DNA from 2 places in the Alteromonas sp. BZK5 genome. Region 1 is predicted to be linked to the other one. Evidence: predicted binding sites of a transcription regulator. Region 1 holds the regulator's gene; the other holds the start of a gene.
What was found. Region 1 encodes ArgR, which controls arginine synthesis, uptake and breakdown. Its sites were predicted from a motif close to ANTGAATANNTATTCANT; they were not measured.
Positions count from the first base shown of each region.

Region 1 (7,886 bases):
TGTCTACCGCTGTAATGGCGCAAGAAACGTCTTCATCAATTAAAGGTAGCCTAGTTGGTCCAGCAGGAGCTCCAGCAGCAGGAACTACAGTTATTATTACCCACGTCCCCACTGGCGCCAGAAAAACCGTTCAAGTTAACAACGCAGGGCAATTTAGCTCTCAAGGTCTACGCGTAGGTGGTCCTTATACTGTTGAATTTGATTCAGATAAGTTTGATGATAAAGTCATAAGTGATGTTTATTTGCAACTAGGTGAGCCTTTAGTTCTTAATTTAGCGCTAACTGACGAAGCTGACGTTGAAAGAATTCAAGTTACAGCTTCTCAAATGGGGTACGACGTATTCGGTCAAAAAAGTCCTGCGTCAACATTCAATCTTGAAGATTTAGAGTCTGCTCCTTCTGCAAACCGTGACCTAAAAGATATCGTTCGTGTAGATCCTCGTATTAGTATTTCTGAAAGCGACGGCGAAGAGGCGATCATCTGTGGTGGTGGTAACCCACGTTTTAGTGCACTAACTGTTGATGGTGTTCGTATGAACGACAGTTTCGGTTTGAACCAAAATGGTTATCCGACTGTTAGAATGCCATTCTCTTTCGATGCAATTGACCAAGTAACCGTTGAGCTTGCACCATTTGACGTGCAATACGGTGGTTTTACGGCGTGTAACATCAACGCAGTTACAAAATCGGGTACAAATGAAGTTCACGGTAGTGCTTTCTATGATTACACTAGTGATTCATTAATGGGTGATAAAGTAGAAGATACAGACGTTGATACAGGCGACTTTACTGAAAAGCGCTACGGTGTAAACGTTGGTCTTCCACTAATCAAAGATGAACTTTTCTTCTTTGGTGCTTATGAAAAACTTGAAGGCGCTCAAATCTTCTCTTACGGCCCTCTAGGTAACCAAGTATCACAACAAGATATCGATCGCATTCGTGAAATTGCGTCACGTGTTTACGATTACGATATCGGCGGTACGCCTGGCTCAATGCCTGTGGAAGACGAGAAAGTACTTGTTAAGCTTGATTGGAACATCAACGACGCTCACCGTGCATCATTAGTTTATAACTATAACGATGGCTTTAGAATCGACCAATCTGATGACTACTCGACAGCTCTTTCTTTAGATAGCCATTTCTACGAAGTAGGTGCAAAGCTTAATTCAACAGTTGCTTCATTGTACTCAGACTGGACCGACGACTTCTCTACCGAAGTTCGCTTAGGTCGAATCAAGCTTACCAACCGTCAAAACTCACTAGATGCTGACAGTGGTTTTGGTGAAATTCGCATCGATAGAGTAAACGGTGCAGACGTCTTTTTCGGTCCAGATGACTCTCGTCAATCTAACGAAATGGATTGGAATAGCACAACTGCCAAGTTCGCTGGTACGTACTACCTAGATAACCATACAATTACATTCGGTTATGAGTATGAAGAGCTAGAAGCATTTAACTTGTTCATGCAACATACTATTGGTGAATACCGTTTCGAAACTATTGATGATTTTGAAGCTGGTTTGGCTGACGACATCTACTACAACAACTCTGCTGGCACAAATAATCCTCAGGACGCAGCGCAACGATTCTCTTATGAAACGAACACGCTTTATGTTCAAGACGAGTGGATCCTTGATGACCTAACTTTGTTGTTCGGTCTTCGTTATGACAAATACAGCAGTGATGACAAGCCTAAGCGCAATGAAGTATTTGCTCAACGCTATGGTTATGACAACACTTCAACATTCGATGGAATTGATTTATTGCAGCCTCGCTTTGGCTTCAACTATACATTGAATGACAATATGGAAGTACGTGGTGGTGTAGGCCTATACTCTGGTGGTAACCCTAACGTTTGGCTATCAAACTCTTTCTCTAACGACGGTATTACAAATATTGATACTTATCGCAGTGATTTTGAGTTGTTCGATGAGAACGGTAACACGGTTCCGCTGGTTAATGGTGGTCGCCTAATTTACTCACCACTTCAAGAGATGTTTGATGAAGTTGCTGATGCAGATCCATCTTTGGGTAATGAGCCTTCAACGAATGCCGTAGACCCTGATTTTGAGATTCCTAGCGAATGGAAGTTCAATCTTGGTTTCACTTGGGTAACAGACAGCGATTATGTATTCCAAGCAGATATTCTTCACAACAAGAAGCAAGATAGTGCACAAATCATAAATGTTGGTTGGGACACAGAAAACGTTACTTTTGCAGCTGACGGTCGACCTATCTACGACTATATTCAAGTTGGAACTAATGACGATGGTGACGCTGTTTTCCGTAACTTCCGTAAGAGTGACTTAGTACTTACCAATGCTCGTGAAGATGGCAAGTCGACCACTATCTCTTTTGCTGTTCAAAAAGAATATGACTTTGGTTTAGATGCTTCATTCGGTTATGCATACAACCGCTCTGAAGACGTTACACCAATGGCAAGTTCAGTAGCGTTCTCGAACTTTACTAACTTTGCTTCATCAGACCCGTTAAACCCTGGTATCGCAACTTCGAACTACGAAGTGCCACATCGCTTTACGTTTAACTTGCGTTATTCGACTGAAATTGTTGACGGTTACAAAACAAGCTTCTCGCTATTCGGATCTCGCCAGCAAGGTCGTCCATTCTCGTACACCTTTGACGGTATCACGATCGGCGACGCGCAGTTTAGAACAAACAATGCACTTCTTTACATCCCAGAAGTTGATGATCCAAACGTGACGTATGCAGAAGGCTTCGACTTAGGTGCATTCAACTCATTCATCGATGAAGGTGGTTTTGCTCGCGGCGAAATCCTTGAGCGTAACTCTGAAAATGCTGAATGGTATTCTCGAGTTGACTTCCGTATTGACCAGCAACTTCCTGGTTTCATGAAAGGTCATCGCGCAAGTGCATACTTCATCCTTAAGAACGTTGGTAACTTCTTAAATGATGATTGGGGCGTTCGTAAAATTGGTCCATTCGTTTCAGCTCCTGTACTTGATGCATCGCTAAATAGCGATGGTACATATACGTACAACGAGTTCTTTGAAGGTAACACTAATCAAAATGGATTCTTTAATGAGCAATCATTATGGCAAATCCGAGTTGGTGTTAAGTACAGCTTCTAATCCAATGGTGTGAACCTATTGTAGTGTTAGGTGCCACTCTCCTTAACAGGAAGTGGCACTTTTTTATGCCCGCCATTAATCTCACAATCATGCAATCAAACGATCCTCCGCTTTTTTAATGATCTAACTACGTACATTAGCCGAAGTAATTGACGACAAATTTTTAAATGCTCGCAAGGAGGGCTTATGTCAAAACGTATGCTAATGGTAATGACATCTCACGAAATTATGGGTGATACCGGCAAAAAGACAGGCATGTGGTTGGAAGAGTTTGCTGCGCCGTACTACGCATTTAAAGACCAAGGATATACGATAACTTTGGCGTCACCCATGGGAGGGCAAGTGCCTATCGATCCCAATAGTCTGGCTGACGATGCAATGACCGATGACGCTATGCGATATACGAAAGATGAGCTGGCGCGTAGCGCTATAGCGTCGACTATTCCGCTTGAAGATGTGAGAGCTGAAGAGTTTGACGCGGTGTTCTATCCAGGGGGACACGGTCCGTTGTGGGACCTTTCTGACAATGTGCACTCGATAAAACTAATCGAAGACACTATCGCAGCTAATAAACCCGTTGGGGCAGTATGTCACGCGCCAATTGTGCTTAAGGACGTTAAAACGCCTGATGGCAAATACCTGGTAGAGGGAAAATCTGTTACCGGATTTTCAAACAGTGAAGAAGCTGCAATGGAACTTACAGACGTAGTGCCTTATCTGGTTGAAGATGAACTGGTTAAAAAAGGCGGTAAGTATGAGAGCGCCGACAATTTTGCTGTAAAAGTGTGTACCGACGGGTTACTGGTGACGGGACAGAATCCGCCGTCATCACGACCAGCAGCCGATGCGCTGATTAAGCTATTGAGTTAGCGTCAGCGAACAGCAGAATATATAGTGCCCTCAATGAGAGGGCACCGTTTTAATAGCGTGGCTACCTAAACGTTCTCAAACAGGTCTTCAACACGCTGTCTTAGTTCTTCGATTCTAGACACATCCGCTGGCGCGATGAAAATAGTGTCGTCACCTGCTATGGTGCCCAAAACTCCGTCTTTCTTACTTAATGAGTCAAGCAAGCGCGCAATAAGCTGTGCAGCACCAGGGCTGGTTCTAATGATTACCATTACGTTGTTGTGAACGATATCCAGTACCAGCTGTTTAAGAGGGCTTTTAGCCGTAGGCATACCTAGCTCTGGAGGCAAGCAATACACCATGTCACCTCGGGCATTTCGCGTGCGTACCGCGCCGAATTTGCTTAGCATTCTAGAGATTTTAGATTGGCTGATGTTGTCGAAGCCTTGTGCTTTTAATGCATCAACAATTTCGCCCTGTGAACCGTAACTTTCTGCTTTAAGAATTTCTTTAAAAGCTTTGATGAGTAGCTCTTGTTTTGCGTTTGCCATTAGCGCTCTTTTCTTTTTTGAGGGTTATCGTTAGGAATTATATTTAGTATGCGTATATTGTGCCGTACAGGTAGACTTTGCGCAATTTCTTTGCATAATCATTCATGATAATGAATATCGAGATAAAATCGCCATAAATAACGTTAATAAGACGATCCGGTGATTGAGTTTTCCCCCGCGTTGCATTAGTGTGACGTTCCGTTTAAATACGTGAAGTAATCCCATAGGAGAAATGGTATGAAAGTAGCCGTGTTAGGTGCTGCCGGTGGTATTGGTCAGGCGCTGTCTTTGTTGTTGAAAACACAATTGCCAGCAGGTTCAGATTTAGCGCTTTACGACGTAGCGCCAGTTGTTCCTGGTGTTGCCGTTGATTTGAGCCACATCCCCACTGCGGTAAAAGTAACCGGTCACGGTAAAGATGACCTAGCTGATGCACTAACTGGAGCAGACGTTGTTCTAATTCCAGCGGGTATGCCTCGTAAGCCAGGTATGGATCGTTCTGATCTATTCAACATCAACGCCGGCATTGTTAAAAACCTAATTGAAGGTGTAGCTGATAACTGCCCGAACGCGTGTGTTGGTATCATCACTAACCCAGTTAACACTACTGTTGCTATTGCAGCTGAAACGCTTAAAGCAAAAGGCGTTTATGACAAGAACAAGCTTTTTGGTGTAACGACACTAGACGTTATCCGTGCTGAAACGTTTGTTGCTGAACTTAAAGGTGTAGACGTATCTTCTGTGCACGTACCGGTAATCGGTGGTCACTCTGGTACAACTATCCTTCCTCTACTTTCACAAGTTGAAGGCGTAGAGTTCACAGACGAAGAAGTTGCTAGCCTAACTACTCGTATCCAAAACGCGGGTACTGAAGTTGTTGAAGCTAAAGCGGGCGGCGGTTCTGCAACCCTGTCAATGGGTCAAGCAGCGGCACGCTTCTGTCTATCACTAGTTGCAGCAATGCAAGGTGAGAACGTGGTTGAGTACACTTATGTACAAACTGACGACAGCGGCGACGCAGCATTCTTTGCACACCCAGTTCGCCTAGGCGCAAACGGTGTTGAAGAAATCTTGCCATACGGCGAGCTAAGCGCATTCGAAGAAAAAGCGAAAAACGACATGCTTGAAGGCCTACGTGGCGACATCAAGCTAGGCGTTGACTTCGTAAACGGCTAATAGCGCCTGAAGCGGATGTACTAGCATCCGCTAGAAAAGGCTGGATACGTTCTTACGTACCCAGCCTTTTTTGCATTTAAGACATTACAAAAAAAGCCTGCTCAATGAGCAGGCTTTTCATTATAACGTTACGCGTTCATTGGGCTCTAGCCTGTATTACGCATACCAATTGCAATACCCGCGATGGTAACCATCATGGCACGCTCTAGGCTGGTGTTTTGTGCATCGTCACCGGCTTTACGAATACGATCCAGAAGCTCAATTTGCAGGTAGTGGAGGGGCTGAAGATATCCTGCACGGATCTCCATAGACTCTTTACCCTGCGGGTCGTTCTTCATGATGTCGCCGTCACCGGTTATAGCCAGTAGCGACGAGATGCTTTCTTTAAGCTCGGCACGCAGAGCTTCACCAAAGTGTTTAAGCTCTTTGGGTACTAAGCGCTCATCATAAGCTTCACTGATACGCGGATCGGCTTTATGGAACACCATGTCCAGCATTGAAAGACGTGAACGATAGAACGGCCATTCGCTGAACATCTCGTTAACCACTTTTTCATTTTCCGGTGTCTTCACGCTATCGATAGCGCGCATAACGCCTAACCAGCTTGGCAGTACCAAACGGGTTTGTGCCCAGGCAAATATCCATGGAATCGCACGTAGGCTCTCAATACCACCTTGTGGCTTACGCTTCGCTGGACGACTACCTAGTGGGAGTTTGCCTAACTCTTGCTCTGGCGTTGCAACACGGAAGTAAGGTACGAACTCTTTATCGTGACGCACGGTTGCACGGTAGTTATCGCGACCTTGGGCTGCCATTGCAGTTATAAGCTCTCGCCATTCTTCTTTTGGTGCCGGAGGCGGGAACAACATGGCTTCAATTATGGCGCTGGCGTAAATACCTAGGCTGCGTTTAGCCAGCTTAGGCATACCGAATTTATAGCGAATAGTTTCGCCTTGCTCAGTTACGCGGAAGCCGCCGTCTAGCGAGCCAGGAGGCTGAGAGTAAATGGCAGCATGTGCTGGCAAGCCACCACGACCAATTGTACCGCCACGGCCGTGGAATAGCGTCAGGCTTACGTCAAACTCATCAGCAATCGCAACCAAGGCTTCTTGTGATTGGTATTGAGCCCAGCCCGCAGCAAGTGCACCTGCGTCTTTGGCTGAATCTGAATAACCAATCATAACGAATTGACGACCTTTAACGTAACCGCGATACCAGTCGATAGACAGAAGTTTGCGCATTACGTCAGGCGAGTTGTTCAAATCGTCTAGCGTCTCGAACAATGGCGCCACTGGCATTGGCCAATCTACACCACTTTCTTGAAGTAGCAGCTGAACCGCCATGACATCTGACGGCTCACTGGCCATAGAGATGATATAAATACCAAAGCCGTGCTTGCTGTGCTTCGCAATTACCTTACACGTATCAAGTACTTCTTTTACGTCGTCAGAGGCGTCCCATTGAGCAGGGAAAAGCGGGCGTTTTGAGCCAAGCTCGCGTAATAAGAACGCCTGCTTGTCGGCTTCGCTCCACTGAGCGTAGTCACCAAGACCAAGATAGCGAGTTAGTTCGCTAAAGACGTCGGCATGACGTTCAGAGTCCTGACGTACATCAAGGCGCAGAAGGTGAATACCGAATACTCGAGCACGGCGAATAGTGTCTAGTAACAGTCCGTTTGCCACGACCTGCATACCGCAGTCTAACAATGACTGGTAGCAAAGCATTAACGGCTCGATTAGCTCATCGTCGCTTTCTATCCAGTTTGAAGTATCTGGGTTTTTACCTGCTAAGTAGTCGCTAATGCCATCGCGGGTTGCGATGAACTTGTCAACAAGTGGACGAAGAAGGGCGCGGTATGGCTCGTTGGCGTCGCCGACTTTTTCGCGTAACACGTCGTTGCAGTCGTACATTGAAAGCTCAACCTGCAAGCGATCAAGATCTATCGCGAAAAGCTTGGCTGCACGCTTTCTTGCCAGCAGCAATACTTGCTCGGTTACTTTTGACGTTACAAATGGGTTACCGTCTCTGTCGCCGCCCATCCAAGAGCTAAATTGTACTGGTGACGAGTCTAGCGGTAGCGATACATCGTAGTCTTCGTTCAAACGACCATCAAGTTCGCGCATGAAGTCAGGTACTGCTTCCCATAATGAGTTTTCAATAACTGAGAAGCCCCAGCGCGCTTCATCAACAGGTGTAGGGC
Region 1 covers NZ_JACSOE010000044.1:30,967-38,852, reverse strand. The annotation lists gene BIZ39_RS13405 (TonB-dependent receptor) at 1-3,110, shown strand, start outside; gene BIZ39_RS13400 (type 1 glutamine amidotransferase domain-containing protein) at 3,297-3,980, shown strand; gene argR (transcriptional regulator ArgR) at 4,046-4,510, opposite strand; gene mdh (malate dehydrogenase) at 4,748-5,686, shown strand; gene ppc (phosphoenolpyruvate carboxylase) at 5,833-7,886, opposite strand, start outside.

Region 2 (7,886 bases), on a different contig from region 1:
CTTGGCATTGTCTTGCATCATCAGAAATTTTAACTTGCTGAAAATCAGAAGGGCAAGACATGATGCTTGGCTTACTAGGTGAAGAGTTGACGCTTTGTTTCTTGGTTTGGTTGTTAACTTGCGCATTTAATGAAGCGTCAACAGCAACGGTATCAGCTAAGCTGGCATTGCTCGCTGCTATCGCCAGTGTTAGACACAATGTAAGTTTCTTAATGTTTAAATGCTGCATAGATAGATTCTTCACCCGATGTGCGATGTCTTTAATTGCTTAAACGATAGTAGAGTCGTAACGCTCGCGCTTCAACTAAACCTTGGTCTATTAACGTATACTTTTAGCGTTTTCCGTATCATCGAAGTGTGCATAAAAAAAGCTCGATAGCAGAACTATCGAGCTTTTCGTAAATGGACAATAGGCCTTAGTTAGCGAAGGTTAAACGCCAATATAGTCCATAATCCCTTCTGCGGCTTTACGGCCTTCGTCGATAGCAGTAACAACCAAGTCACTACCACGTACCATATCGCCACCGGCAAAGACTTGCGGGTGAGAGGTCTGGTAAGCAAATTTGCCAGCAGATGGCGCGCGTACGCGACCTTTTTCATCAAGCATAATGCCGAAGTCAGCAAACCATGGCGCAGGGCTTGGTTGGAAACCAAATGCGATGATAACTGCATCTGCTTCAAGTACGTGTTCAGAACCTTCTACTTCAACAGGACGGCGACGACCATTTACATCTGGCGGCCCCATTTCGGTTTTAACGAACTTAACGCCACAGGCTTTTCCGTTTTCATCAACGGCTATATCAAGAGGCTGTAGGTTGAATTTAAACTCAACGCCCTCTTCTTTAGCGTTAACCACTTCGCGGCGTGAACCAGGCATACTTTCTTCGTCACGACGATATGCACAGGTTACTTGTGCAGCTTCTTGACGAATTGAGGTGCGTACACAGTCCATGGTGGTATCACCACCACCTAGCACAACAACACGCTTGCCTTTCATGTCAACAAAATCAGCAGGATCTTTTTCAAGACCCATTACGCGGTTGGTGTTGGCTATAAGGAAAGGAAGTGCATCATATACGCCTTCAACGTGTTCGTTGTCAAAGCCGCCTTGCATTGACTTGTACGTACCCATGCCTAAGAAAACGGCGTCGTACTTATCGATTAAGTCCTGGAACTGTATGTCTTTACCAATCTCAGTGTTAAGTACGAACTCAACACCCATCTCGGTAAAAATTTGGCGGCGTAGCTTGATTACGTCTTTCTCTAATTTAAAAGACGGGATACCAAATGTAAGTAGGCCACCAATTTCTTCGTATTTGTCGTAAACAACAGGTTTAACGCCGTTACGAACCAGGATATCAGCACATGCAAGACCAGCAGGGCCGGCACCTACAATCGCCACTTTCTTGTCGGTCCATACCACGTCAGACATATCTGGGCGCCAGCCCATTTTGAATGCTGTATCGGTAATGTACTTCTCAATACTACCGATAGTCACAGCGCCAAAATCGTCATTCAGTGTACATGCACCTTCGCACAGTCTGTCCTGTGGACATACGCGGCCGCATACTTCCGGCAAACTGTTGGTTTTATGAGAGAGTTCCGCAGCTTCCAAAATACGGCCTTCGTTCGCCAAGCTTAACCATTGTGGAATATAGTTGTGTACAGGACACTTCCATTCACAGTATGGGTTACCGCAGTCCAAGCAGCGATCTGCTTGGCCTTCGGTTTGAGATTGGCTCAGCGGTTGATAAATTTCCGCGAACTCTTGTTTACGTACCATGATCGGCTTTTTCGGCGGATCGATACGTTCAACATCGACAAATTGATATACGTTCTTTGCCATAAACTAAATCCTCCTACTGAGCCTGAATGCGTAATTCAGCACTTGAACGACTGATGTGACCAAGCAAGTTTTTCACATCACTGGTTTTTGGCTTAATAAGCTTGAAGCGTTTCAGCGTTGCGGCGAAGTCAGTAAGCAACGACAACGAGTGCTCGCTTCCTGTTTCTTCGTAATGCTGATTAATTAAGCCACGTAAGTGCTCAGCAAGAATCGCTTTATCTTCAATTGGCATTACATCGACCAGTTCCGCATTTACACGGTTATCAAGGTCGTCGCCATCATCCATAAGATAAGCAAAACCACCAGTCATACCTGCACCGAAGTTAACACCAACCGGACCAAGTACAGCCACGATGCCGCCTGTCATATATTCACAGCCGTTATCGCCAATGCCTTCAACTACCGCAATAGCACCAGAGTTACGTACGCCAAAGCGCTCGCCAGCACGGCCAGCAGCAAACAGCTTACCGCCTGTTGCACCGTAAAGGCAGGTGTTACCCATAATGGCGCTGTCGTGGGCGTCGTAAGAGATATTGCGTGGTGGGTGAATAACAAGCTTACCGCCGGTCATCCCTTTACCTACATAATCGTTGGCATCACCTTCAAGGTGCATATGTAGGCCGCCAGCGTTCCACACACCGAAGCTCTGACCCGCTGTACCGGTAAGTTCAACTTTGATAGGTGTATCTTCAAAGTCGTGGTTACCGTGGTGTTTAGCGATTTCACCTGATAGCAATGCGCCGACAGAGCGATCCGTATTGCGGATTGGGTATTTAAAGGTAATAGATTTACCGTCAACAACCGCTTGCTGGCCGTCTTTAAGCATCTGCGCGTTCAATTCACCTTTATCGATAGGTGCGTTGGTCGTTTGTGAGCAGAATAAGCGCGTATGGTCGCCTGCTTTAGGCTGCGCTAGCAACGGAGACAAATCTAAACGGTTTTGCTTAGCGGTAATGCCATCTAGAACTTTAAGTAGCTCTGTGCGACCAACAAGGTCGTCGAACTTAGCAATACCCATAGACGCCATGATTTCACGCACTTCTTGAGCAATAAACTTGAAGTAGTTCATTACCATATCAGGTAAGCCAATGAAGTGGTCGTCACGCAGTTTTTGATCCTGCGTTGCAACACCGGTCGCACAGTTGTTCAAGTGGCAAATACGTAGATATTTACAGCCTAAAGCCACCATTGGACCTGTACCAAAACCAAAGCTCTCAGCGCCTAAAATACCGGCTTTTACTACGTCTAAGCCTGTTTTCAAACCACCGTCGGTTTGAACGCGTACTTTGTGACGTAAGCCGTTTTCAATAAGCGCTTGCTGAGTTTCAGATAAACCAAGCTCGAACGGGCTACCCGCATATTTAACTGACGTTAATGGGCTTGCACCTGTTCCGCCGTCGTACCCTGATACGGTAATAAGGTCTGCATAGGCTTTTGCTACACCCGTTGCAATGGTGCCAACACCCGGTTCAGATACCAGTTTTACTGATATTAGCGCCGTTGGGTTAACCTGCTTCAAATCGAAAATTAGCTGAGCCAAATCTTCAATTGAATAGATATCGTGGTGCGGTGGTGGTGAAATAAGGGTTACACCTGGCACAGAGAAACGAAGCTGTGCGATGTATTTATTCACTTTATCACCAGGAAGCTGACCGCCTTCACCCGGTTTAGCACCTTGCGCCACTTTAATTTGAATAACGTTAGCGTTAACCAAATAGTGAGGTGTCACACCGAAGCGTCCTGACGCAACCTGCTTAATCTTAGAGTTCTTTTCAGTCCCAAAACGAGAAGGGTGTTCGCCACCTTCGCCCGAGTTAGACTGACCGCCCAAACGGTTCATTGCAATAGCCAGCGCTTCGTGGGCTTCTGGGCTTAATGCACCAATTGACATAGCCGCAGTATCGAAACGTGGGAACAAGTTCTCCGGTGCTTCTACTTCGCTAATATCAATAGGATCGCAGTCTGGATTAATGGCCAGCAAGTCGCGAATGTGTGCAGGGGCACGCTCGTTAACAAGCTTGGCGTATTGCTGGTAGTCGTCATAGTTACCCGACACAACCGCTTTTTGCAGCGTGCTAACTACGTCTGGGTTATAGGCGTGATATTCGCCACCGTGCACATATTTAAGTAAGCCACCGTGATCAACAGACTTACGCTTAAGCCATGCAATGCGATTCAGGTTGATGAGATCTTGGTGGAAATCATCAAAGCCTGCGCCCTGAATACGTGAGGTCACGCCTTTGAAGCAAAGATTCATTACTTCATTGTTAATCCCCACGGCTTCGAAGAGCTTAGAGCTACGGTAGCTCGCGACTGTACTGATACCCATCTTAGACATGATCTTATACAAGCCCTTGTTGATACCTTTACGGTAGTTCAACGTAGCCTGCATAGGAGCAATATCTAACTCGCCTTTTTCGCAAAGCTGTTCGATAGTTTCATAGGCAAGGAATGGGTAAACCGCCGTTGCACCAAGGCCAATAAGTACGGCAAAGTGATGCGGGTCACGGGCACTCGCTGTTTCTATAACAACGTTCGCGTCGCAGCGCAGTGATTTTTCAACCAGTCGTCGCTGTACCGCACCCACGGCCATCGCGGCTGGGATCACCAAGCGGTTTTGCTTGATGTTTCTGTCAGACAGAATAACAAACGCAGCCCGCTTATTTTTAACCAGCATCTCTACTTCGTTAGACACGCGCTCAATGGCTTTTTTCAAGCCCTCTTGCGGCGCGTATTGAAGCTCTACTACTTCTGAGTAGTAGTTGTCTGGGTTAAATTCACGCAATTGTTTAAGGTCGGTATACATTAATACCGGCGAGTCGAATAACACGCGGTCAGCGTAACCCGATGTTTCGCTAAATACGTTTTGCTCGCGGCCAATACAGGTTGCCAACGACATGACGTGGTTTTCACGTAGCGGGTCGATAGGTGGATTGGTTACCTGGGCAAACTGCTGACGGAAGTAATCGTAAACCGTGCGCTGGCGCGATGACATTACCGCCATTGGCGTATCGTCGCCCATAGAGCCAACGGCTTCTTGACCGTCTTTCGCGAGAACTTTTACAACTTGTTGAATTTCTTCGTAGCTGTAGGCGTGTAGCTTGTGGTAGACCGCCATGGCATCGTCATCAAATACGCGCTTACCAATAAGCGAGGCATCAAGCTGCTCAATTGGCGTAAGGTGACGAATGTGCTTATCTAACCACTCTTTATAAGGGTGGCGAGCTTTAAGGTCATCATCAATTTCTGTAGAGCGCCAGATTTTGCCCGTGTAAGTATCTACGGCAAGCATTTCACCTGGACCAACGCGGCCTTTCTCAATCACGTCAGCTTGCTCGTAGTCCCAAATACCTACTTCTGAGGCTAGAGTAATAAACCCATTTTTGGTAATGACATAGCGAGCTGGACGCAAGCCGTTTCTATCAAGGTTACAGGCTACGTGACGGCCGTTGGTTAAAACGATACCGGCAGGGCCATCCCATGGTTCCATGTGCATTGAGTTAAACTCGTAGAATGCACGAAGGTCATCATCCATGGTTTTGTTGTTTTGATAGGCTGGTGGAACCAGTAAACGCATGGCACGGAATAAATCCATACCACCGGCTAGGAATAGCTCCAGCATGTTATCCAATGACGATGAGTCTGAACCTTCAGTATTTACGAAAGGTGCAGCATCTTTAAGGTCGGGGATAAGCGGCGTTGAAAATTTCGCTGCACGTGCCATTGCCCAGTCGCGGTTGCCTTTGATGGTGTTAATTTCACCATTATGCGCAAGGAAACGGAAGGGTTGAGCTAGCGGCCAGCGTGGTAACGTGTTTGTCGAGAAGCGCTGGTGGAAAACGCAGATCGCGCTTTGCATGCGCTCATCGGCAAGATCGTGATAGAAGGCTGGCAAGTCTTTTGGCATCACTAAGCCTTTATAGATCGTTACCAAGCCTGATAAACACGCTACGTAAAAATCTGGATCTGCTTCAAGGCGTTTTTCAGCACGGCGACGGATCATATATAAGCGACGCTCAAGGTCGCGTTTTCTCCAGCCCGCTGGTGCGTTCACAAATACTTGTTCAATTTGTGGAACGCCTGTAAGCGCTAATTCACCCAGTACCGAGCGGTCAACAGGCACTTCGCGCCAGCCCACTACTGAAAGTGTTTCTTTTTCAAGTTCTTCATTAAGTACTTCACGCGCGGCTTGCGCAAGTACAGGGTCCTGACTTAAGAAAATCATGCCCACGCCGTATTTTTTGCTGAGTTTCCAGCCATTATCTTCGGCGATTGCATGGAAGAACGCATCCGGCTTCTGTAGTAATAAACCACAGCCGTCACCGGTTTTCCCGTCTGCGGCGATACCGCCACGATGCTGCATACGGTCAAGGCCGTGTATTGCAGTGGTTACCAATTCATGACTGGCTTCCCCGTGAGTGTGAGCGATTAAGCCAAACCCACAGTTGTCCCGGGAATCATTGGGATTATATAAACTCATCTCTTAACTCCTTCAACCTTAAGACTGGGCAAGGTATGCGTTGCGTGTAGATGCGCCTAGGTGTGCGTATCACAACATTGTTAGACGTCTTTTTTGCTTGCGCGCGGTATTGCTCGCAATATGCGTCTTTCTTGTCGTTTATTTATTATTAGAGGATACCAGTCGTTTCCGCATTTTTATGCATTATTGCCATGCGGGCCGTACAAAATACCCACATTGAAAACTAAAATCAAACGCTAAAAGTATAAGCTTTATAGTGAATTAGTATAAATATAATTAAGTCGATATTAATCAGTTGTTTACGTGTCATCATTTATGTTTGTAACAAAAATGTTATCAGTATTGCAAAGTTAATAACTCATCCCTTATAAATGATATTACTTCTCATTTGCGTTTTATTAATGAATAAATATGCTTTGAAATTGATGTTTTATGTTGTCAATAGCGGTTTGCGGTGTATTTTTATTAATTTGTAAAGCTATGGTTCCACTAATATAAGTAGTTTGCTATGTTGGTTGAAAATTAACCACAGGTAAGGCTCGTGGTGCGCTGAAGGATGTTGATAGAGAGCCCTGTGTGTGAATTGAGTGTACGCTTATGTGGAAGGCGAAGAATAAAAATTCACTGTGGTGGCGTGCTGTTAAGACAATAAGGATTATTGTATGAATACACTACATGCTTCACCACTGCCTTTATTTAGTATAGATGATCATATTCTAACTGGCGACAATATCACCTTCAGGCTTTCTCCTAACACATCTGGGCGTTTTCAATCTGGATCTCCCGATACTATTGTTATTCATTTTACCGCCGGTAGTAGCCTTTCATCTTCGGTGAATGTCTTGACCAATGCCGATAGCGGTGTGTCAGCTCACTTTGCCGTTGGACGCAATGGTGACATTGTTCAAATGCTTCCGACTAATAAAATAGCGTGGCACGCAGGAGAAAGTTATTACGAGGGGCGTAGTGGCTTGAATCAGTACTCTATCGGCATTGAATTAGACAATGCCGGCCAGCTTAAGGCTAGAGGAGACGGCACCTTTGAAAGTTGGTTTGGCGAAATTTTTGGCGAGAATGAAGTATTAGCTGCCCAGCACATTAACCAACAGTCTATGGGCTATTGGCACAAGTACACCGACGTACAAATTGTTAGGACGCTATCGCTGTGTAAAGCGTTGTGTAGCCACTACAACATCTCTACTATCGTCGGGCATGAAGAAATAGCGCCGTCACGAAAGGTCGATCCTGGCCCCGCTTTTCCCCTTCAAAGACTCAAAGCCGCTGTTTTGCAAAGTGATAGTGAAAGGTGGGCAACTGAGTCAAGTGATTCGAATTCACAGCGAGAGGCGCATGATCAAATTCAGCGGGATCTCGCTAGCCCTGTAAAGCGGGTGGCCAATGTAAGTGCCAATTCGCTGAATGTGAGAAAAGGGCCAGATGTTTCGTACCCAACTGTCGAGAACGGTTTGAATAAGGGCGAAGTGCTAAAAATACTGGAAAAGCGAGGGGAGTGGGCGAAAGTGTCTTACACGAAGGTGGGATGGGTGAATACCAAATACA
Region 2 covers NZ_JACSOE010000036.1:683-8,568, forward strand. The annotation lists gene BIZ39_RS11790 (hypothetical protein) at 1-229, opposite strand, end outside; gene BIZ39_RS11795 (FAD-dependent oxidoreductase) at 431-1,846, opposite strand; gene gltB (glutamate synthase large subunit) at 1,860-6,326, opposite strand; gene BIZ39_RS11805 (N-acetylmuramoyl-L-alanine amidase) at 6,989-7,886, shown strand, end outside.
Region 2: the regulator ArgR is predicted to act here: its motif matches at 6,494-6,511, upstream of gltB (glutamate synthase large subunit).